DNA from 4 places in the Streptomyces sp. NPDC020898 genome. Region 4 is predicted to be linked to each of the others. Evidence: riboswitches for the same ligand, from Rfam matches in the RefSeq annotation. Region 4 holds a riboswitch; each other region holds the start of a gene.

What was found. Region 4 has a riboswitch for cobalamin ahead of ACH4TV_RS02835 (prenyltransferase/squalene oxidase repeat-containing protein). Riboswitches for the same ligand answer to the same signal wherever they lie in the genome.
Region 1: linked by a shared signal. The riboswitch ahead of ACH4TV_RS41610 (cobalamin biosynthesis protein) and the one ahead of ACH4TV_RS02835 (prenyltransferase/squalene oxidase repeat-containing protein) in region 4 are both predicted to bind cobalamin.
Region 2: linked by a shared signal. The riboswitch ahead of ACH4TV_RS09240 (ribonucleoside-diphosphate reductase subunit alpha) and the one ahead of ACH4TV_RS02835 (prenyltransferase/squalene oxidase repeat-containing protein) in region 4 are both predicted to bind cobalamin.
Region 3: linked by a shared signal. The riboswitch ahead of ACH4TV_RS04400 (FecCD family ABC transporter permease) and the one ahead of ACH4TV_RS02835 (prenyltransferase/squalene oxidase repeat-containing protein) in region 4 are both predicted to bind cobalamin.

What each region holds. Positions count from the first base shown of each region.
Region 1 covers NZ_JBIRRV010000022.1:55,242-60,882, forward strand. The annotation lists gene cobN (cobaltochelatase subunit CobN) at 1-499, opposite strand, end outside; gene ACH4TV_RS41605 (cobyric acid synthase) at 496-2,004, opposite strand; gene ACH4TV_RS41610 (cobalamin biosynthesis protein) at 2,046-2,993, opposite strand; cobalamin riboswitch at 3,091-3,234, opposite strand; gene ACH4TV_RS41615 (hypothetical protein) at 3,380-3,601, opposite strand; gene ACH4TV_RS41620 (anion permease) at 3,636-4,886, opposite strand; gene ACH4TV_RS41625 (lysozyme) at 5,054-5,641, opposite strand, start outside.
Region 2 covers NZ_JBIRRV010000002.1:290,527-296,167, reverse strand. The annotation lists gene ACH4TV_RS09245 (ribonucleotide-diphosphate reductase subunit beta) at 1-40, opposite strand, end outside; gene ACH4TV_RS09240 (ribonucleoside-diphosphate reductase subunit alpha) at 41-2,401, opposite strand; cobalamin riboswitch at 2,528-2,705, opposite strand; gene mctP (monocarboxylate uptake permease MctP) at 2,852-4,480, opposite strand; gene ACH4TV_RS09230 (DUF3311 domain-containing protein) at 4,477-4,755, opposite strand; gene ACH4TV_RS09225 (YbdD/YjiX family protein) at 4,894-5,091, opposite strand; gene ACH4TV_RS09220 (carbon starvation CstA family protein) at 5,066-5,641, opposite strand, start outside.
Region 3 covers NZ_JBIRRV010000001.1:982,064-987,704, reverse strand. The annotation lists gene ACH4TV_RS04420 (sensor histidine kinase) at 1-371, shown strand, start outside; gene ACH4TV_RS04415 (response regulator) at 368-1,030, shown strand; gene ACH4TV_RS04410 (ABC transporter substrate-binding protein) at 1,067-2,068, opposite strand; gene ACH4TV_RS04405 (ABC transporter ATP-binding protein) at 2,081-2,851, opposite strand; gene ACH4TV_RS04400 (FecCD family ABC transporter permease) at 2,857-3,933, opposite strand; cobalamin riboswitch at 4,023-4,166, opposite strand; gene ACH4TV_RS04395 (acyltransferase family protein) at 4,342-5,641, shown strand, end outside.
Region 4 covers NZ_JBIRRV010000001.1:638,507-644,147, reverse strand. The annotation lists gene ACH4TV_RS02845 (energy-coupling factor transporter transmembrane component T) at 1-576, opposite strand, end outside; gene ACH4TV_RS02840 (SCO2322 family protein) at 692-1,315, opposite strand; gene ACH4TV_RS02835 (prenyltransferase/squalene oxidase repeat-containing protein) at 1,315-2,538, opposite strand; cobalamin riboswitch at 2,673-2,821, opposite strand; gene ACH4TV_RS02830 (MBL fold metallo-hydrolase) at 2,833-3,870, opposite strand; gene ACH4TV_RS02825 (aldehyde dehydrogenase) at 4,081-5,541, shown strand; gene ACH4TV_RS02820 (ferredoxin) at 5,547-5,641, shown strand, end outside.

The sequences.
Region 1 (5,641 bases), on a different contig from region 4:
CGCTCAGCTCGTGGGCCCGGTAGAAGAGCACCCCGATGGTGGGCCGCCCCTCGACGAACGCGTACTCCCCGTGCACCCCGTACTCGGGCATCTTCTGCGGCTCGACGAACCCCTCACCGGTGAGCAGCACGGTGTCGGACAGGAACCGCGCCATCTCCACGAGGTTGGCGGGCCCGCCCTCGACGAGGTAGCGCAGCGCCTCCGCGACCACACCGGCGGGCACCGACGACTCGGCCATCAACTCGGCGTCGGGCACGGTCTCGCCGCCGAGCAGCACGGTCGGCACCCCGGACGTCTTGAGATAGGCGAGCCCGTCCTCCCAGGCCCGTTTCCCGCCCAGCAGCCGTACGACGGCGATGTCCGCGCCCTCGACGAGCGCGGGCAGTTCCTCCGCGACGTCCACCCGGGTCGGATTGCCGGTCCGGTACGAGGCGCCGGAAGCGGCCCGGGCCGCCAGCAGATCCGTGTCGGCGGTCGACAACAACAACACTGTGCTCATGCGGGCGCTCCCGGTGGGATGAAAGGCAGTCCTTGCGGCGCGCCCGACTCGATGAGCCGCCAGAGCGCGTCCGTGTCCGCGTGCTGTTCGATGAGATCGCCGAGCAGATCGAGCTGTTCCTCGCGCAGCCCGGCGAAGGAGGTGTCGGCGGCGGGTACGAAGCGGCGGCCCGCGGCGGCGGCCACCTCGCGCAGGAACGCCCGCCGGAACCCGTCGGATTCGAGCGATCCGTGCCAGTGCGTGCCCCAGACGGCCCCGACCCGGCACCCGTCCAGGAAGGCTTCTCCGCCGTTGACTTCGGCGACGCCGTGATGAATCTCGTACCCCTCGACAGGTTCGCCGAGGGCGGTGCCGACGGGCCGGGTGAGGGTCTTCTCGCGGGCGAACCGCACCCGCACGGGCAGCAGTCCGAGTCCGTCGACCTGCCCGGCCCGCGATTCGACGTCGTCCTCGATGTGCTCGCCGAGGATCTGGAAGCCACCGCAGACACCCAGCACGGGTCGCCCCTCGGCGGCCCGGCGCACCAGGGCGTCCGCGAGTCCGCGCTCGCGCAGCCACGCCAGTGCCTTGACGGTTCCCCGGGTCCCCGGAACGACGACGAGGTCGGCGTCGGCAAGTTCCTCCGGCCGGTCCACGAACCGCACCACGACGCCCGGTTCGGCGGCGAGCGCGTCGACGTCCGTGAAGTTGGACATGAGCGGCACCGCGCAGACGGCGACCCGCAGCACGTCCTCGCCGACGGGCGGCGCGACGACGGATTCCCGGACGGCCCCCCGCATCGACACCCGCAGCCCGTCCTCCTCGTCGATGCCGAGCCCGTGCCGGAAGGGCAGCACACCGTATGTCGGCCGTCCGGTGAGCCCGAGCAGCATGTCGAGCCCGGGCTCCAGCAACGACACATCACCGCGGAACTTGTTGACGAGGAACCCGGCCACAAGTGCCTGATCCTCGGGGGACAGCAGGGCGACGGTCCCGAAGAAGGAGGCGAAGACGCCACCCCGGTCGATGTCGCCGACTACAAGGACAGGCAGCCCGGCATTGCGGGCGATCCCCATGTTCACGATGTCGGTCCGCCGGAGATTGATCTCGGCGGGAGAACCGGCCCCCTCACAGATCACCGCGTCATACGTGCCCCGCAGTTCGGCGAGGCACTCCAGCACGGTCCCGAGAAGTTGCTGCTGCCGCCCCCCGTGATACCCACGCGCACTCAACTCGCCCACGGGTTTCCCCATCAGCACGACCTGACTGCTCTGCTCGCCCCCCGGCTTGAGCAGTACGGGATTCATGAGCACGGTGGGTTCCACCCGGCAGGCCTGCGCCTGCATGGCCTGCGCCCGCCCGATCTCGGCACCCTCCCGCGTCACGAACGAGTTGAGTGACATGTTCTGCGCCTTGAACGGTGCGACCTTGACCCCCTGCCGCACCAGCCACCGGCAGATCCCGGCGGTGACGACACTCTTGCCGGCATCGGAGGTGGTCCCGGCAACAAGCAGCCCCCCACCCACAGTCCTGCCACCGGCAGTTCCGCCACCCGCACTTCCGCCACTCACGATGTGGTCCGCCCCTTCGCGAGAAGCCGCCCGGCGACGCTGACGCCGAGCGCGAGCCAGGTGACGCGCCGGGACAGCCGTACGGCCCGTTCGATGTCGGGCACGCCGACGGCACGCCCGTACTCCCCGTTGAGCACGGGCCGATGCTCGACCCGCCCCGCGTACGACAACGTCCCGCCGAGCCGCACACCGAGCGCTCCCGCGAAGGAGGCCTCCACGGGCCCGGCGTTGGGGCTGGGGTGCTTGCGGGCATCGTCCCGCCAGGCCCGCACGGCGCCGCGTGGGTCGCCCCCCGCAACAGCGGCGAGTACGGCGGTGAGTCGGGCCCCGGGCCACCCCACGACATCGTCGAGCCGGGCGGACGCCCACCCGTACCGCCGGTAGTGGGCGGACTTGTGCCCGACCATGGCGTCCAGGGTGTTGACGGCCCGGAACCCGACCAGCCCGGGCACCCCGCCCAGGGCGCCCCACACCAGTGCGCCCACGACGGCGTCGGAGGTGTTCTCGGCGACGGACTCGACGACGGCCCGGGCGATCCCGTCGGCGTCGAGGGTCTGCGGATCGCGTCCGCAGAGGTGGGGCAGCCGAGTCCGGGCGCGGTCGAGGTCGCCGTCCGCGAGCGCGTACCCGATCGCCCGCGCCTCCCGGCCGAGGGAGGTACCGCCGACCACCGCCCAGGTGGCTGCGGCGGTGAGCGCGACGGAGGCGGGACGGGAGCGACGTACGGCACAACCGGCCGTGGCCGCAAGAGAGACGGCACCGCCGACACATACGGCGGTGTGCAGCGCGCCCCACCCGCGGTGGTCGCGCCAGAGCACTTGTTCGACGGCGTCGGCGGCCCGCCCGAACGCGGCGACCGGATGCCCGCGGCGAGGGTCGCCCAGGATCAGATCACCGAGAAGTCCGGCGGCGGCGCCGTACGCGAATACGCGATCGGCACGCATCGGCTCAGCCGGCCGCAGTGGCGGGAAGAGCCCTGGTCATGGACCTCGAACGGCAGCCGAACATGGCGAATTGTCCTCACTCAGGGTGTCCACGCCCTGGTTCGACGAGACCGGCGGCGAGAGTTCCTGGCTCCCGGGGATTCCTACCCCGGTGACAGTGGCGGGACCGCGCCGGATTCGCACCGGCTTCCTCTTCTGCCGCCGTACATGGCTCCGGCAGTCCACCACGGGCCCGGAACACCCGTCAACTTGCCGTTGACCTGGAAAGGAGGACTGTGCTGAGCCCCACACAAGGGAGCATCGGGTGGGCGGACAAACGCCCGCCCTGCCGGTAACCACCCACAGGGCGGCCGCCGTCAGGGCGGGCGACGAAGCCGGGTCGGCCCTCAGGCCACGATCAGATAGATCCCGTATCCGACGACCGCCGCGCAGGCCGCGAAGCACGCGTACGCGCCCGTGACCGCGAGCCCCGCCGTGCCTCCCTGCGCCACCGCCCGCTCGCGTCGCGAGAGCCCGACGATGCCGAGGGTGAACACGCCCACCATCGCCACGGTGATGACGAGACTGACGCCGAAGACGGAGCCGAGGGCTGCCCAGTCGATCTTCATGTTGCTTCCTTCTTGGTCGAACGGGGTCTCGGACTCAGAGGGCCGTCGCCGACGGCGTCGCCGCGACCTCGGCCGGGGCGGGGATGGTGGCCGTGAGGTCGTCGGTCACGGTGCCCGCGGGGGGCGGGGTGACCGCGGCGATGGCCGTCGTCACGATGCCCGCCGGTTCTCCGGCCTCGCCCTCGACGTCGTTGACGTTCGTGTGGTCGATCACCTCGCGCCGCGAGACGACCCAGATCGCCGCGCTGGAGCCGATCAGGAAGACCGCGACCAGTGCCGTGCCCCAGTCCCCGAACCCGGTGACCCATTCCGCCACGGCGCCGACCAGTGCCGCCGCCGGCAGCGTCAGTCCCCACGCCACGAACATCCGGGTCGCCGTCGACCAGCGGACCACGCCGCCCTTGCGGCCGAGGCCCGCGCCCATCACCGAACCCGACACCGAGTGCGTCGTGGAGAGGGAGAAGCCGAGGTGGGAGGAGGCCAGGATGACCGTCGCCGCGCTGGTCTGGGCCGCGAAGCCCTGCTGCGGCTGGAGATCGGTCAGGCCCTTGCCCATCGTGCGGATGATGCGCCAGCCGCCCAGGTACGTGCCGAGCGCGATGGCCAGGCCCGCGGAGAGGATGACCCACACCGGCGGGTCGGAGTCGGGGGCGACAGCGCCGCCCGAGACGAGGGCGAGGGTGATGATGCCCATCGTCTTCTGTGCATCGTTCGTGCCGTGGGCCAGCGACACCAGGCCCGCGGAGGCGATCTGGCCGACCCGGAAGCCCTTCTCCGCCGCCTTGCCCTCGGCCCGCTGGGCGGCGAGCCGGTACGACAGTCTCGTCGCCAGCATCGCGGCGATGCCCGCCACGATCGGGGCGGCGATGGCCGGGATCAGCACCTTCGTCACCAGCACGTCGCCGTGGACGGCGCCCGCGCCCGCCGAGGCGATGGTCGCGCCGATCAGGCCGCCCATGAGGGCGTGCGAGGAACTGGAGGGAAGCCCGACCAGCCAGGTCAGCAGATTCCAGAGGATCGCGCCGACCAACGCGGCGAAGATCACCTCGGGACGGATACCGCTCTCGTCGACAAGGCCCTTGGAGATCGTGTTGGCGACCTCCACGGAGAGGAAGGCGCCCACGAGGTTGAGGACGGCCGACATGGCCACCGCAACCTTGGGCTTCAGAGCGCCGGTCGAGATGGTGGTGGCCATCGCGTTGGCGGTGTCGTGGAAACCGTTCGTGAAATCGAACGCGAGCGCGGTGACGACCACGATCGCGAGGATCAGCGAGAAGCTTTCCATTTACCCAGATTTCTTCGGGACGTCAGTGCCTGCTGGACCGTAAGCAACCTGGATGAACGGAAGGTGAACTGGCGGGGGATACGCGATGACTTGAAATGAGGCGTCGCCCCGCCGGATGTGCCGGACGGGCGACTCCCCCTTCGACCGGTCTCCCGCTCCCCCTTCGCCTACCCCTTCGCGAACTGCCTGAGCTGGGCCAATGACCCGTTGAAGAGATTCTGGTCACCCGGGAGCGTGCCGCTGTTGTCGTACTGCCAGAACGTCCAGAATTTCCAGCCACCGGACGGCAGCGCCCCCGCGTCGGCCGCGTTGTAGCGAGCCAGCCACAGAGAGTGTTTCGAGGTGAAGACACTGCTGCTGTTCGTGCACGTGTTCCACCAGTGGGCGGTCGTGTAGATGACCGGACGGCGGCCGGTGAGGCGGTTGACCTCGTTGCTGAAGGCCGTGATCCAGGCGGCCATCCTGGCCTTGCTCAACCCGTAGCACTTCTTCTTGCTGTACGGGTTGTACTCGATGTCGAGCGCGGGCGGCAGCGTCCAGCCGTCCGCGCGCCAGCCGCCGCCGTTGCGCACGAAGTGCTGGGCCTGGGTGATGCCGGACGACTTGTCCGGCAGGGCGAAGTGGTACGCGCCGCGGATGAGGCCCGCGGTCCGTGAGCCGTTGTACTGCTGGCTGAAGTACGGATTGCGATAAGTGTGGGACTCGGTCGCCTTGACGTACACGAAGGTGGCGCCCTTTGCCTTCGCGGACGACCA
Region 2 (5,641 bases), on a different contig from region 4:
CGAAGCCCGGGTCGAGAAGGTTCTTGGTTTCGCTGGACATTTACTGGCACGCCTCGCAGGACTCGGGGTTTTCCAGGGAGCAGGCGACGGCGTCTTCGGGGGTCGGCTGCTGGACGGGAACGGATGCCTGCGCGGCGCGGGCGATGCGGGTCGCCGGGCGGGAGCGCAGGTAGTACGTCGTCTTCAGGCCCGACTTCCAGGCGTACGCGTACATCGAGGAGAGCTTGCCGATGGTCGGCGTCTCCAGGAACAGGTTCAGGGACTGGGCCTGGTCCAGGAACGGGGTCCGGGCCGCCGCCATGTCGATCAGGCCGCGCTGCGGGATCTCCCACGCCGTGCGGTACAGCGCCCGTACGTCGGCCGGGATCCACGTGAAGTCCTGCACCGAGCCGTTCGCCTCGCGCAGCGCCTCACGGGTGCGGGCGTCCCACACGCCGAGGTCCTTGAGCTCCTGGACCAGGTAGGAGTTGACCTGGAGGAACTCGCCGGACAGCGTCTCGCGCTTGAACAGGTTGGACACCTGCGGCTCGATGCACTCGTACACACCGGCGATCGAGGCGATGGTGGCGGTCGGCGCGATCGCCAGGAGCAGGGAGTTGCGCATCCCGGTCGCGGCGATCCGTTCCCGCAGCGCCGCCCAGCGCTCGGGCCAGTTCAGCTCGACGTCGTAGTGGTCGGGGTGGAGCACACCGCGGGCCGTACGGGTCTTGTCCCAGGCCGGCAGCGGGCCGTTGCGCTCGGCGAGGTCGGTGGAGGCCTCGTACGCGGCGAGCATCACGCGCTCGGCGATGCGGGTGGAGAGGGCCTTGGCCTCGGGCGAGTCGAAGGGGACGCGCAGCTTGAAGAAGACGTCCTGGAGGCCCATCGCGCCCAGACCGACCGGGCGCCAGCGGGAGTTGGAGCGGCCCGCCTGCTCGGTCGGGTAGAAGTTGATGTCGACGACCCGGTCGAGGAAGGTGACGGCGGTGCGGACCGTCTCGTCCAGCCGCTCCCAGTCGATGTCCCCGTCGACCACGAACGCGCCGAGGTTCACCGAGCCCAGGTTGCAGACCGCCGTCTCCCCGTCGTCCGTGACCTCCAGGATCTCGGTGCAGAGGTTCGAGGAGTGGACGACGCTGCCCGGCTCGGCCGTCTGGTTGGCGGTGCGGTTGGCCGCGTCCTTGAAGGTCATCCAGCCTTGGCCGGTCTGCGCGAGCGTACGCATCATGCGGCCGTACAGATCACGGGCCGGGATGGTCCTGCGGGCGAGCCCGGCCTCCTCGGCCCTGCGATAGGCGGCGTCGAAGTCGTCGCCCCACAGGTCGACCAGCTCGGGCACGTCGGAGGGGGAGAAGAGCGACCAGAGGGCGTCCGCGTTCACCCGGCGCATGAACTCGTCCGGGATCCAGTGCGCGAGGTTCAGGTTGTGCGTACGGCGGGCGTCCTCGCCCGTGTTGTCGCGCAGCTCCAGGAACTCCTCGATGTCGGAGTGCCAGGTCTCCAGGTACACCGCGGCCGCGCCCTTGCGCCGGCCGCCCTGGTTCACGGCCGCGACCGAGGCGTCCAGCGTCTTCAGGAACGGGACGATGCCGTTGGAGTGCCCGTTGGTGCCGCGGATGAGGGACCCGCGTGAGCGAATCCGGCTGTACGACAGTCCGATGCCACCGGCGTGCTTGGAGAGGCGGGCGACCTGGTGGTAGCGGTCGTAGATGGAGTCCAGCTCGTCGACGGGGGAGTCGAGGAGGTAGCAGGACGACATCTGGGGGTGCCGGGTACCGGAGTTGAAGAGGGTGGGGGAGGAGGGGAGGTAGTCGAGGCGGCTCATCAGCCGGTAGAGCGCGGCGACTTCGTCGAAGGCGCGGACAGTGTCGTCCTCGGCGAGACCGCTCGCGACGCGCAGCATGAAGTGCTGGGGCGTCTCGATGACCCGGCGCGTGATCGGGTGGCGCAGGAGGTACCGGCTGTGGAGGGTACGCAGCCCGAAGTACCCGAAGCGGTCGTCGCCCTCGACGTCGATCAGGGCGTTCAGACGGTCCGCGTGCAGCCGTACGAACTCTGCGGTGCGGTCGGCGATCAGGCCCTCCCGGTGCCCGACCGTGACCGACTCCGTGAAGGAGGTGACGCCCTGTGAGGCGGCCTCGGCGGCGATGCTGACGGTCAGCAGCCGGGCGGCCAGCCGGGAGTACGCGGGGTCCTCGGAGATGAGGCCGGCCGCAGCCTCGGTGGCCAGCTCGCGCAGCTCCGACACGTCGGCCCGGGCTGACCGGCCGCGCAACGCGGCGGCGGCGACCCGGCCGGGGTCGGCGTCGGGAAGGTCGGCGGTCAGCTCGGTCAGGATCCGCAGCAGCGCGGTCCCGGGACCGTCGGTACGGTCGGTCTCCGCCGGAGTCGCTGAAACCGGTTCGGCTGGCGCGATGGTCACGTGGGGGCTCTCCCTCGCTCGGCACGGGGCCTGGCGGGAGGGCAGCGGGGCACACGGACGCCTTACGGGCACGCGCGCGTCCACCGGCCCACTCCACGAGACCCGGACGTCAGACACCCGGGCCGGTCGGCCGGGCGCACCGTCGGCAGGTCCTCGGACTGGACACGCGCACGACCGTGCGAGGGCACGAATGTGAACGTGTACACCGTTGCGGGACAGTTCCGGATTCGCACCGGATTCCCCTGCGGCGACAGCGAGATGAGCATACATCTTGTGCCGGGCCGCAGACGCACCCCCACATGTTGTGTCGCGTCGCCCCTAAAGAGACACAACAACGGGCCGCCGGATTTCTCCAACGGCCCGTTGTGGCGCCCCTTCAGGGGCGCGGGGAACTGCGCGACAAGCCCCCACCGGGCCCGCGGTCAAAGAACCACGCACCCGGCGGAGCCCTCAGTGCGCGGCGCCTGCCGTGGCCGGCGGCAACTTCTCCACCACGCCCGGATCCCCCGCGTCCGCCGTGTAGTCCGACGGGTTGGTCTCGTCCACACCGTCCGGCGCGTTCATCGCCTTCAGGACGAAGGTGAGGACCACCGTGATGACGACGTTCAGGATGAACGCCGTCAGACCGATGTACCCGATCTCACCGATCCCGGGGATCTCCTTCGAGCTGCCCCCGAAGTGCTTCTGCGTCGGAGACGCGACGCCGTACGCCGCCAGCGTGCCGTACAGCATGCCGACCGCCCAGCCGGCGAGCAGGGCCCAGCGGTGGAACCAGCGGGTGAACAGACCGCCGACCAGGGCGGGGAAGGTCTGCAGGATCCAGATGCCGCCCAGGAGCTGGAAGTTGATGGCGACCGTCTTGTCCATGGTCAGGACGAAGACCAGCGCGCCCACCTTCACCACGAGCGAGACCAGCTTGGAGACCTTCGTCTCCTGCTCCGGTGTCGCGTCGGGCTTGAGGAAGTCCTTGTAGATGTTGCGGGTGAAGAGGTTCGCCGCCGCGATGGACATGATGGCTGCCGGAACGAGCGCACCGATGCCGATCGCCGCGAACGCCACGCCCGCGAACCACGCCGGGAACATGTCCTCGAAGAGCTGAGGGATCGCCAACTGGCCGTTGGTGACCTTGACTCCGGCCGCGATCGCCATGAAGCCCAGCAGTCCGAGCAGGCCCAGCATCAGCGAGTACAGGGGCAGGATCGTGGAGTTGCGGCGGATCACGTCACGGCTGCGGCTCGACAGCACCGCGGTCACGCTGTGCGGGTACATGAACAGCGCGAGTGCCGAGCCGAGCGCCAGCGTGGCGTACGTCCACTGCGAGGCCTCGCCGGGAGCCAGCGCACCGCGCGGTTTGCCGGTCGCCGGGTTGGTCTGGGAGAAGGCGTCGCCCGCGGCCTTGAAGATCTCGTCGAAGCCGCCCAGCTTGATCGGGATGTAGATGATCGCGACCGCGATGACGATGTAGATCAGCGCGTCCTTCACGAACGCGATCAGCGCGGGCGCCCGCAGACCCGACGAGTACGTGTACGCGGCCAGCACACCGAAGGCGATCAGCAGCGGCAGGTCCTTGACGAACCAGTTGGTGTCCTCGCCACCGCCGACGCCCATGACGTCCAGGACGGCCTGGATACCGACCAGTTGGAGCGCGATGTACGGCATCGTCGCCAGGATGCCGGTGACGGCGACCGCCAGCGACAGCCCCTTCGAGCCGAACCGGCCGCGCACGAAGTCCGAGGTGGTGACGTACCCGTGCTTGTGCGAGACGGACCACAGGCGGGGCAGGAACACGAACATCAGCGGGTAGATGAGGATCGTGTAGGGCACCGCGAAGAACCCGGCCGCGCCCGCCGCGTAGATAGCCGCCGGTACCGCCACGAAGGTGTACGCCGTGTAGAGGTCGCCGCCGAGCAGGAACCAGGTGACCCAGGTGCCGAACGACCGGCCGCCCAGGCCCCATTCGTCGAGGCTGTTCTCGTTCGCGGCCTTGCGCCAGCGCGAGGCCATGAACCCGACGATCGTGACCGCCAGGAAGAAGAAGATGAAGACGGCGAGTGCCACGCCGTTCACGCCGTCGTTCATGCGTCCGCACCACCCTTCGCGGCGGCCCGGGCGCGCTGGTCACGCTGCCAGAGCACGTACGCGGTCATCGTCAGGACGGTGGATATGACCACCCACAGCATCTGGTACCAGTAGAAGAACGGGATGCCGATGAAGGCCGGTTCGACCTTCGCGTACGAGCTCACCCACAGCATCGCCACGAAAGGCACGAAGAGGCAGAGCCCGATGACCACGCGTACCGGAGTCACCACCGGTTGTTCTGCCACCGGTTGTCTCACTTCAGGCGCTTCTGACATGCCACGGCTCCGTCCCCTCGCTGATTACCTGGATTGCCTGTGATCACTAGCGCAACGCGCAGGAAATCTAAGGGACGGTTTCGCTTTATGGAACCCCCGTCCGCATAACGGATATCCCCGGTGAGTGAGGGGAATGTGTCAGCAGCAGCGGAACCCCTGCCGGGGGTCCTTTTCCTGCCGGTCCGTACGCATTCGCTCGAACTCCCGCCGGGTGGGCACCGGCGCCTGCGGGTTCCCCTCCCGTACGTGTGCGACATACCGCTCGTACGCCGACTCGTCGGTCAGTTCCCGTACGTACCAGCGCACGCCCCTAATCGCCAGGCGGGCCCGGCGCAGTACTGCCGACGACCGCACGGCGCTCCTCCTCCATCTCCGCCTTCTCCTCCTTGGTCGGGAACAGCCCGGCCGGAGCGACGATCTTCGACTCGACGTATTTGGCCTCGCTCAGCGTGGACAGGGCCGGCCGCCGCACGTGCCGGACACAGACCCGGACCGCGTCCGCGATCACGACGATGATCAGGACGGCCAGTACGGCGGACAGGACGCCGTCGACCGTGGAGTTGGTGACGACGGTGTGCATGTCGTCCATGGTCTTGGCCGGCGGCAGGACCTCGCCCCGGTCGATGGCGTCCTGGTAGACGGACCGCTGCTTGAAGAAGCCGACGCGCGGATCGCTGGAGAACACCTTCTGGAAGCTGGCCGTCAGGGTCACCGTCGCGTCCCAGGCGAGCGGAATCCCGGTGATCCAGGCCCACTTGAGGCGTCCGGACTTCACCAGCAGCGTCGTGCAGACCGCCAGCGCGACCGCGGCGAGCAGCTGGTTGGAGATGCCGAAGATCGGGAAGAGCTGGTTGATCCCGCCCAGGGGTTCGTGCACGCCGACCCA
Region 3 (5,641 bases), 340 kb from region 4:
CCGGGGACACGGGAGTACGGGTGGACCTCGAACGGCGCGGGCAGCGGCGGGAGTTGCCGACGGAGATCGAGCTGTCCGCGTACCGCATCATCCAGGAGGCGATCACCAACGTGGTCCGCCACTCGGGCGCCGGCGCCTGCCGGGTGACCCTCGACTACCAGGAGGACGACCTGTCGATCGAGATCGTCGACGAGGGCCGCGGCCCGACCGGACTTCCCCGCCCGTCCGGACTCCCCGACGCGGCCGGCTACGGACTGACGGGCATGCGGGAGCGGGCGGCCCTGCTCCACGGCGAGTTCACCGCGGGCCCGCTCCCGCAGGGCGGTTTCCGGGTGGCGGCGCGGCTCCCGTTGCCGGCGGCCGTCGGATGATCCGGGTGCTGCTCACCGACGACCAGCCGCTCGTCCGGCACGGGCTGCGGGTGCTGATCGCCGACCAGCCCGGCCTCGAGGTGGCCGGAGAGGCCGCGAACGGCGAGGAGGCGGTGCGGCTGGCGGCCCGGCTGGCGCCGGACGTGGTGGTGATGGACATCCGGATGCCCGAGATGGACGGCATCGAGGCCACCCGGCAGATCTGCGCGGCCCCCGGCACGCCGCCGAAGGTCCTCGTCCTCACCACGTTCGACGACGACGAGTACGTCTACGGGGCGCTGCGGGCCGGCGCGAGCGGCTTCCTCGTCAAGGACATGGACATGGACGAGATCCTCGCCGCGATCCGGATCGTGGCCGCCGGGGACGCCCTGATCGCGCCGGGCGTCACCCGTCGCCTGATCGCCGAGTTCGCGGCCCGCCCCGTCGCCGAGCCCCCGCAGGTGCGGCCGGTGCCGGGCATCACCGACCGCGAACACGAGGTGCTCGTCCTGATCGGCCGCGGACTGTCCAACACGGAGATCGCCTCGGAGCTCTACATCAGCGTGGCCACGGCGAAGGCACACGTGGGCAGACTGCTGACGAAGCTGGATGCCCGGGACCGGGTGCAGTTGGTCATCACGGCATACGAATGGGGGCTGGTGACACCGCCGAGGGGATAGCGGGAGAGGGGGAGTGGGGGAGAGGGGACAAGGTGCCTACGAGGCGGAGCCGGCGTCCGTCACCGTTCGCAGATAGGCCCCCAGCCGAGCGATCGCCGAAGGATTGCGCGGGCTCTCGACCAGGTCCACGTAGTCCAGGACGAAGATGCGCTTGTTCTTGACGGCGGAGACGTTCTTCAACGGGCCGTACGACAGCAGGAACTTGCGCTTCTGTTCCGCGCTGACGTCCCCGTAGTCGCAGATGACGATGACGTCCGGGTCGCGGTCGACCACCGTCTCCCAGCCCACCGTCGTCCAGGAGTCGGCGAGGTCGTTCATGATGTTGACGCCGCCGGCCTTGCTGATGACCTCCTCGGGGGCGGCGTACCGCCCGGAGGTGAAGGGCGAGTCCGTGCCGCTGTCGTACAGGAACACCTTGGGGCTCTTCGCGGGCGCCTTCGCTTGTACGGCGGCGACCTGCTTCTTGAAGCCGGCGATCAGGGTGGCCGCGCGCTGCTCGACGCCGAAGAGCTTTCCGAGGTTGGTGAGGTCGGTGTAGAGGGCGTCCAGGGGCGGCATGATGCCCCGCGAGGTCTTGGTGCGGCCGTTGCGGCAGGACTCGGTGAGGATGTACGTGGGGATGCCGAGCTTCTTCAACGCGGCCGGGGTGAAGCCGTTGTCGTCGCGGAAGCCGTAGTTCCAGCCGGCGAAGACCCAGTCGCCGCGGGCGTCGAGGACGTTCTCCTTGGTGAGCTGCTGCTTGGACAGCCACTTCACCTTCTCGTAGCCGTCCTTCCAGGGCACGCCGGTCAGGTCACCCTTGTCGTCGGGCATGGCGAACCCGGCCATCCGGTCTTCCAGGCCGAGCGCGAACATCAGCTCGGTGATCCCGACGTCGTTCGTGACGACCCGCTCGGGAACCTTGTCGTACGTCACCTTCTGGCCGCAGTTGGTGAGGGTGACGGAGGGCGACGCGGCCTTCGCCGCCGGCTCGACGTCGACACCGCACCCGGTGACGAGGACGGACAGGAGCACGGCGGCGACAACTGGCTTGCGCATACGGGCAGTTCCTTAAGAGGACGACGTGGGAAGCAGATCGAAGAGCAGCTGTACGGCGCCCGTCTCCGGATGCCGTACGGGATGGGCGCGGACCCCGAACACCTCGGCCAGCAGCCCGGGTTGGAGCACATCGTGCGGTGGGCCCGACGCGACGACCCGGCCCCCGGCGATGACGTACAGCAGATCGCAGTGCGCGGCGGCGAGGTTGAGGTCGTGCAGGGCGGCCAGGACGGTCAGGCCGCTGGAGCGGACCAGGGACAGGACGTCCAACTGGTGGGCGATGTCGAGGTGGTTGGTGGGTTCGTCGAGGACGAGGACGCGGGGCTGCTGGGCCAACGCCCGTGCGATGAGGACGCGTTGCTTCTCGCCGCCGGAGAGGGCGAGGAACCCGCGGTCGGCGAGGTGGGCGACGCCCGTGCGTTCCATGGCGGCGCCGCAGATCTCCCGGTCCCCGGCCGCCGTACGCCCCGCGTGGGGCAGCCGGCCCATGCCGACCACCTCGCCGACGGTGAAGTCGAACTCGGCGGACGACTCCTGGGGCAGCGCGGCGAGCACCCGGGCGGCGGCCCGGGGTTCCATGCCGTGCACGTCACTCCCGTCGAGGAGGACAGCCCCCGCCGCAGGCCGCAGCGCCCGGTACACGCACCGCAACAGGGTGGACTTCCCACTCCCGTTGGGCCCGACGAGCCCCACGAAGGTGCCGCCGGCCACCGTCATCCGGATGTCGTCGACGAGCCGAACGGCCCCCGCGTCGACCGACACCCCCTCCACGTCGAGCCGCATCGCGTTCACCGCCCCCCGAACGCGTAGCCGCCGCGCCGCATCAGCAGCAGGAACGCCGGTACGCCGACCACGGCGGTGATCACCCCGACGGGCAGTTCGGCCGGTGCGAGAAGCAGCCGGGACAGGAGGTCGGCCCACACCAGCAGCACGGCCCCGACGATCGGCGCGACGGCCAGCACCCGCCGGTGATCGGCGCCCACGAGCATCCGTACGACATGCGGGACCATGAGCCCGACGAAGCCGATGGCCCCGCTCACGGCGACGACGGTGCCGGTCACGGCGGCGGTCACGAGGAACAACTCCCGCCGCAGCCGGGAGGGTTGGACCCCGAGGGCGGAAGCCGTCTCGTCGCCCATGGCGAGCGCGTTGAGCGACTCGGCCCGCCGGGCGAGCCACGCCCACCCGGCGACGACGGTCACGGCGGCGATCGGCACCTGCGCCCAGGTCGCCCCGCCCAGACTCCCGAGCAGCCACATCATCGCCGAGCGGGCCGCCTCACCCCGGGCGGCCCCGAACACCATCACGGTGGTCACGGCCTGGAAGCCGTACGCCAGTGCCGTACCCGTGAGGATCAGCCGCAGCGGCGTCAGCCCATGAGCGGCCGACCGGGCAACGGCGTACACGAGGACCATCGCGGCGAGCGCGGAGACGAAGGCGGACACGGACAGCGCCCACACCCCGAGCCCGGCGAACGCCCCCAGCAGGATCACGGCGTTGGCCCCGACCGCCGCACCGGAGGAGATCCCCAGCACGAACGGATCGGCGAGCGCGTTGCGCACCATGGCCTGCACGGCCACCCCGACGGCCGCGAGCCCGCCCCCGACGACGGCGGCCAGCACCACCCGGGGCAGCCGCAGCTCCCAGACGATGGTGTACGCGGCGAGCTCATCGGCACGGATGGTCCCGCCGCTGATCCCGCCCCACAGGAACCGGAACACCTGCCCCCAGCCGATCCCGGACGCCCCGAGCCCGACCCCGCACAGCAGGGAGACGGCGAGCAGCAGGAGAAGCCCCACGGCGAGTGGCACGACGGGTATTCGGCGCACGGCGGGTGGTTCCTTCGCCTCGGGCCGCCTCGTCATCACCAGGAGGGGCCCGGCGGGAAAGCCGGGCGGCACGGCGGGGGAGCCCGCCGTACGTTCCCTTCTCGCAGTCCGCGGCGAGCAGTCATCGGGGTTCGCAGTGCCACCGCGGGTGATCGGGCTCGCACACCCGGATCCGGAGGACCGGACCGGGACGTGCATACCGTTGCGGGTCAGCGCCGGACTCTCACCGGACTTCCCCCACGGGAGGCGCGGTGAGCGTAGCAAACGTGCCGGACGGGTCATTTCACTCGGGCGGCCTTCCCGGGCACGGACGGTGCGCACGCGGACCGCCGGAAAATATCTGGTGACCGGATGGTGAGTGCCACAACCGTTCGAGCGGGCCGACCGTCTGTGATGAGCGTGAAGACACGACCGCAGCGGCAGGAACCCGGGCATCCGGAACCCATGCATCCGGAACCGAACGCGAGCCCCGTGCTGCGGCTCGACATCCAGGGGCTGCGGGCCGTGGCCGTGTCGCTAGTCGTCCTCAGTCACGCCGGGGTCAGGGGGTTCACCGGCGGCTATGTCGGCGTCGACGTCTTCTTCGTCATCTCCGGTTTCCTCATCACCTCGTTACTCCTGCGCGAACTGTCCACCACGGACGGGATGTCGATCCGCAGGTTCTACGCCCGCCGAGCCCTCCGCCTCCTCCCCGCGTCGACGCTCGTCATCGTGGCCACCCTCGTTGCTTCCTGGGTGTTCCTGTCGAAAGTCCGCTTCGAGGAGTACGCCGGTGACGCGCTGAGCAGCGCGCTCTACGTGGTGAACTTCCGGCTGGCCGCGGGCGGCACGGACTATCTGGCCGAGGGGAGCCCGCCGTCCCCCTTCCAGCACTTCTGGTCGCTGGCGGTGGAGGAGCAGTTCTACCTGCTGTGGCCGCTGCTGCTCCTGCTCAGTTGGCGGCTCGTACGCCCGATCGGACGCGCACGCGGACGCGGGCACGGAGGCGGAGGCGGGCGCGGTCTGCTGGCGGTGCCGCTTGTGGTGCTCTGCCTGCTGTCGTTCGGGCTGAGCGTCGCCGTGACGCAGGACGTCCCGTCCTGGGCGTACTTCGGTTCGCACACACGGTTCTGGGAGCTGGGCGCCGGCGCCCTCCTGGCCCTGTACGCCGCCCAACTGCGCAGGCTGCCCGCCCGGTTGGCGGCACCGATGAGCTGGACGGGCCTGATCTGCATCTTGCTCTCAGCGGTGTTGTACGGCAACGACACCCCGTTCCCCGGCTATCACGCGCTCCTGCCGGTGCTCGGGTCGGTCCTCGTCCTGGCCGGCGGCTGCGCCCCTTCCCCGTACGGCGCTCAACTGGTCCTGTCCCGGCGCCCGTTGGTCCGGCTGGGCGGCCTGTCGTACGGCTGGTACCTGTGGCACTGGCCGCTGCTGCTCATAGGCCCCGTGGCACTCGGCAGACTCCCCGAGACCACCAGCGTCCGGCTGGCCCTCCTGCTCTGCGCGATCGCCCTACTCCTGGCCTGGGCGACCCTGCGCCTGGTGGAGAACCCCGTACGGTTCCACCCCACCTTCCGTGGCCGCCCCGCGCGCGCTCTGCGGCTCGGGGTGGCCCTGTCGGCGGTCGCGGCGATGATCGCCGTAACGGCGTACGCGTTCCCGCCGCCGCTCGACTCGGGCCGCCCCGCAGCCCAGTTGAGGCAGGAGATGACGACGGCCCCGAACCCGGCCCTGCGACTGCGCCAGCTCCTGGAGGAGTCCC
Region 4 (5,641 bases):
GACGGGGAGTCCGACGTGCAGCAGCCCTCGTACGCCCCGGTCCGGACGGCCCCGCAGCCGACGGGCGGCGCGCAGCCGCTGGACGTCCGCGATGAGGTTCGGCGCGAAGGTGAGGGCCACGACGACCGCCACACCGATCTCGTACAGCGCGCCGGGCAGGGACTTGAGGAGCCGGGCCGGGTTCGCGAGGGCGTTCGCGGCGCCGACGCAGATGAGCAGCGCGGCCAGCCGCAGACCGTCGTACAGCGCGAACACCAGCCCCTCGGCAGTCACCCGGCCCCCGACACGCACCCCCTGCGCCCAGTGCGGGAGCGGCAGTTCGGGCAGCGTGACGACGACATGCGAACCGGGAATCGGCGACCCGAGGACGACGGCGAAGACAAGCCGGATGACGAGAACAGCCAGCCCGAGCTTGACGAAGGCACCGTAGGACCGCGCCCACGGAGCATCGGTGCGATGCGTGGCGACGACATACCCGGCCACAACGATGAGGAGGCACAGGAGAAGGGGGTTGGTGGTACGGGTAGCGGCAGCACCGAGCCCGAGGGACCACACCCACCAGGCCCCGGGGTGCATGGACGGTCCTGGTGAAGCCGGGTGCGCAACGACGCCCCCATAGGGGCGCGGGGAACTGCGCGACAAGCCCCCACCGGCCCGCAGGTCCAAAACGACCCTTCCCGCGGAGCGACGCTCATACATGCCTGCGGCGCCGCATCTGCCAGACGGCCCCCGCCCCGAGCAGGACCACGGCGGCGGCCCCCGCGAAGAGGCCCACGGACGGCCCACCGTCCGAATCCGCGCCCCCACCAGACCTCTCCGCCCCCACAGCCTCGGCGCAGCCGACCCGCGGATAGTCGGCGATCGCACACAACAACGCGCCGGAGTCATAACGCAACGGCTTGGCGACCGAGGCGAGGGCGTCCGCCGTGGTCGCGTCGGGGCCGACGCGGGCGCACACCGTACGCACCGCGGGCGGGGTCTCGCCGGACGGCGCGTCGGCGGACGTACCGAAGTCGATGACGAGCGCCACCCGCTTCTGGCCCTCCCGCGCGGGCGTCCTCGCGCAGACGACCGTGAACACGGCGTCGCCGCGCGGCCGGGCGGCGTCCTTCGAGTCCGGGCTCACGGCGAAGCGGAAGCCCTGGACGTCACCGTCGGAGGGACGGGCGGTCGACGGGCCCTGTGTGGCGTACGTCCAGCCGTCGCCGTCGCGCTCCCAGAAGGACCAGTAGCGGTAGCCGGTGGCCTGGGCCTGGCCGGCGCCGGCCAGGAGGAGGAACGCGGCCAGGGCGAGCGAGAGCGCGCGGCGCCGGATCACGGCTGCTGCTTCCTCTTGTTGCGCCCGCTGAGCAGGAAGCCGATGCCCACCCCGGCGACGAGGAAGACACCGACGGTCCACAGCGTCCCGAAGCTGCTGTCGCTGTCGTCGTCCTTGCTGGGCTTGTCGCTGTCCTTGACGGCCGGGCTCGGGGACGCGGGCGCCGGTCCGGTCGCGTTGAGGAGGGCCACCAGGTCCTGGCCGCCGAAGTCGCGCGGGTCGGCGGACTGGGCGTGCGCCGCCAGGATCAGCTGCGCGTAGGCCGCCGGCCCCGCCTGCTTCGCCCACTGGGCGGAGTCGGTCTCCAGCCAGCCCAGCGCGTCGGCCGCCCGCTGCCCCTGACCGGCGGTCGCGAGGGCGAGGACGGCATCCGCGGTGTTGCCGTAGTCGGGCTGGTCCTCGGCGCCGGCCAGCGCGGACGTGAGGTGCTTGTCCTTGGCCATGGCCTGGACGAGGTAGGCGGCGCCGTTGCGCGCGGCCTGCCCCGGCTCGCCGGAGTCCGAGCAGGCCGCGGAGGTGTCGGTCGGCTTCACGGCCGCCCCGGAAAGTCCCTTCCCCAGCAGGCCGACCACGGCCGCCGCCGTCGCGTCGGCGTTGGCGGCGAGCGTGCCCTTCTTGTCCGGCTGGTAGGCGAAGGCACCCCCACCACTCTCACCGCACGGAAGGGCCAGCTTCACCAGCAGGTCGTACGGCGACTTCCCGCCCTTGGTGACCGCGCCGGGCTTCTCGCCTGCTGCGGCAAGGGCCCCGACGACCACGGAGGTGGAGTTCGCGTCGCTGGCCCCGCCGGCCGCGTACCCCCAGCCGCCGTCCTTGTTCTGCACCGACTTCAGCCAGGCGACGGCCTTGCCGACCACCGCGTCCTGTCCGCCCAGCGCGGCGAGGGCCTGGACGGCGGCGCCGGTGCTGTTGGTGTCGACGAGGTTCTTGGCGTCGCACGGCGAACCGGCATCCCCCCGGAAGGGCGCGAAGGCGCCGCTCGCGCACTGCTGCCCGGCCAGCCAGTCCACGGCCGCGGCGGCGGGCTTCACGCCCACGGTGTCCTGGGCGAGCAGGGCGAGGGACTGGCGCCAGACACCGTCGTAGGTGGGGTCGGCGGTGCCGTACAGCCCGGCGGGGAGGGTGGGCGAGGGGGACGGCGAGGCGGCGGACGCCTGACCGCCGCCGGTCAGAGTGACGGCGATGACGGCCAGAGCCGTGGCGCTGCGGCGGACATTCATGATCGGCGGGTGCCTCTCCCTGCGGGGAGACGGGCAGCACGGGACACCCCGGGCGGCTCGGCTCCGTATACCTCGACGGTGCCGCACACCGGCGGGCCGCCGGTGCCGCGAGCCGGTCACGGTCCGCACGGGGCAATCCGGCTCACAGCCCCGGCGGGTGACCGGGCTGCTCACGATGGGGGTACCTCCCAGGCCCTTAAGGCACTGGGGGAGGGTCAGCGCCGGAATTGCACCGGCTTCCCCCCGTACGGGTGTGATGACGACCCGTTCACTGTACCGGCCAGCCTTTTCGGCTCACACCGCCACGTACGTCACCGGCTCGCTCCCCGTCACCGCCTCCGCCTGCCCCCGTTTCACCAGGCGCCGGACATGGGCCTCCGCCTCCGAGACCGCGATGTTCCTCGATCCCGGGGGGATCTCGGACCAGGGGCGGTTCCACTCCATGCGTTCCGCGAGCTGCCAGGGGGTGAGGGGAGTGGTGAGGAGGGCGCGGAGACCGGCGAGGCGTTCGTCGTGGTGGTCGAGCAACTCCCGTACGCGGACGGTCGCGTCGGGGAAGGCGTGCCGGTGGGCCGGGAGCACCTCGGCCGGGGCGAGGCGTCCGACGCGCTCCAGGGAGTCGAGGTAGTCGCCGAGGGGGTCGGCGATCGTCGTGTCGTCCGGGTCCTCGTACAGGCCGATGTGCGGGGTGATCCCGGGCAGCAGGTGGTCGCCGGAGAACAGGCGCCCGTTGCCCGGGAGTTGGGTGGGGTGGGCCTCCTCCAGGTGGAGGCAGACATGGCCGGGGGTGTGGCCCGGCGTCCAGATCGCGCGCAGCCGGCGGCCGGGGAGGGTGAGCAGTTCGCCGGGGACGATCTCGCGGTCGGGGAGCGCGGGCGAGAAGCCGGGCAGGGCGCTGGGGTGGATCGCGCGCAGGGTCGCCACGTGCTCGTCGGGCGCTCCGGCCGCCGCCAACTTCGCGATCATGTACGTGTACCAGCGTTCGACGCGGTTCTCCCGCGTCCGCCGGACGACGGAGATGTCGGCCTCGTGCATCGCGATCCACGCCCCGGAGGCCTCGCGCACCTGGCCCGACAGGCCGTGGTGGTCAGGATGGTGATGGGTGATCACCATCCCGTGGATCTCCCCGACCGTCGTCCCGCACGCCACCAGTCCCTCGGTGAGCGCGTCCCAGGACAGCGGATCGTCCCAGCCGGTGTCGACGAGCACCGGTCCGCTGTCGGTGTCGACGACGTACACCAGCGTGTAGCCGAGGGGATTGTTCGGAATGGGGACCCGGAGGGACCGGACGCCCCCGCCGTGATCGGTCACCTGCGTCGACACCTGTGTCATGGGCTCCCCTGAGGCCGGCTGGCCCAACTATAACTAGAACCGGTTCCAATGGGAGCCCAAGTCACTCATGGCGGCAGTCGCTCATGGCGGGAGTCACTTGTGGCGGGCGAAGTGGTGTGAGGGCTGTGGACTCCTCGAAGGGGACCTGGTAACTGTCTCCCTATCTATCTGACGCACCGTCAGAGACGGTACCCGGAGAGGCAGTCGGCCATGACCGAGCTCGTGGAACACGGACAGCTGTTCATCGGCGGGGAGTTGACCGACCCGCTCGGCAAGGACGTCATCGAGGTGATCTCCCCGCACACCGAAGAGGTCATCGGCCGCGTACCGCACGCCTCGACGGCCGACGTCGACCGGGCCGTCGCCGTCGCGCGCACCGCCTTCGACGAGGGACCCTGGCCACGGACGACCCTCGACGAGCGCATCGCCGTCGTCACCCGCATCAAGGACGGCATCGCTGCCCGGTACGAGGAGATCGCCCGCGTCATCTCCTCCGAGAACGGCTCCCCGTACTCCTGGAGCGTCCTCGCGCAGGCCCTCGGCGCGATGATGGTCTGGGACTCGGCAATCACGGTCGCCCGCGACTTCACGTACGAGGAGACACGCGACGGAGTCCTCGGCCGCATCCTCGTCCGGCGCGAGCCGGTGGGGGTCGTCGCCGCCGTGGTCCCCTGGAACGTCCCGCAGTTCGTCGCGGCGGCCAAGCTCGCGCCCGCGCTGCTCACCGGCTGCACGGTGGTCCTGAAACCGTCGCCCGAGTCGCCCCTCGACGCGTACATCCTCGCGGAGATAACGAAGGAGGCGGGACTGCCGCCCGGCGTCCTGTCGATCCTCCCCGCCGACCGCGAGGTCAGCGAGTACCTCGTCGGCCACCCCGGCGTCGACAAGGTCGCCTTCACCGGTTCGGTCGCGGCCGGCAAGCGCGTGATGGAGGTCGCCTCCCGTCATCTCACCGGCGTGACACTGGAGTTGGGCGGCAAGTCGGCGGCGATCGTCCTCCCCGACGCGGACCTCGACACCGCCGTCCCCGGCATCGCGTCCGCCGCATGGATGAACAACGGGCAGGCGTGCGTGGCCCAGACCCGCATTCTGCTCCCGCGCTCCCGCTACGACGAGTTCGCGGACGCCTTCACCCAGGCCGCGAGCGCGCTGGTGGTCGGCGACCCGCTCGACCCGGCGACCCAGCTCGGCCCGCTGGTCGCGAAGCGGCAGCAGCAGCGCAACCTCGACTACATCCGCATCGGCCAGGAGGAGGGCGCCAAGATCCTCACCGGCGGCGGACGCCCGGCCGGCCTCGACCGCGGCTGGTACGTGGAACCGACCCTCTTCGGCGACGTCGACAACTCGATGCGCATCGCCCGCGAGGAGATCTTCGGCCCGGTCATCTGCCTGCTCCCGTACGACGGCGACGCGTCCGAGGCCGTGAAGATCGCCAACGACTCCGACTACGGGCTCTCCGGCAGCGTGTGGACGGCCGACGTCGCGCACGGCATCGAGGTCGCCCGGCAGGTCCGTACCGGCACGTACTCGGTGAACACCTTCAGCCTCGACATGCTCGGCCCGTTCGGCGGTTACAAGAACAGCGGACTCGGCCGGGAGTTCGGCCCCGAGGGGTTCGGCGAGTACCTGGAGCACAAGATGATCCACCTCCCGGCCGGCTGGGAGGGGTAGCGGACATGGGCGACCGCTGGCATGTGGAGGTCGACCGCTCGCTGTGCATCGGCTCGGCCCAGTGCGTCCACCGGGCACCGGACGGCTTCCGCCTCGACAC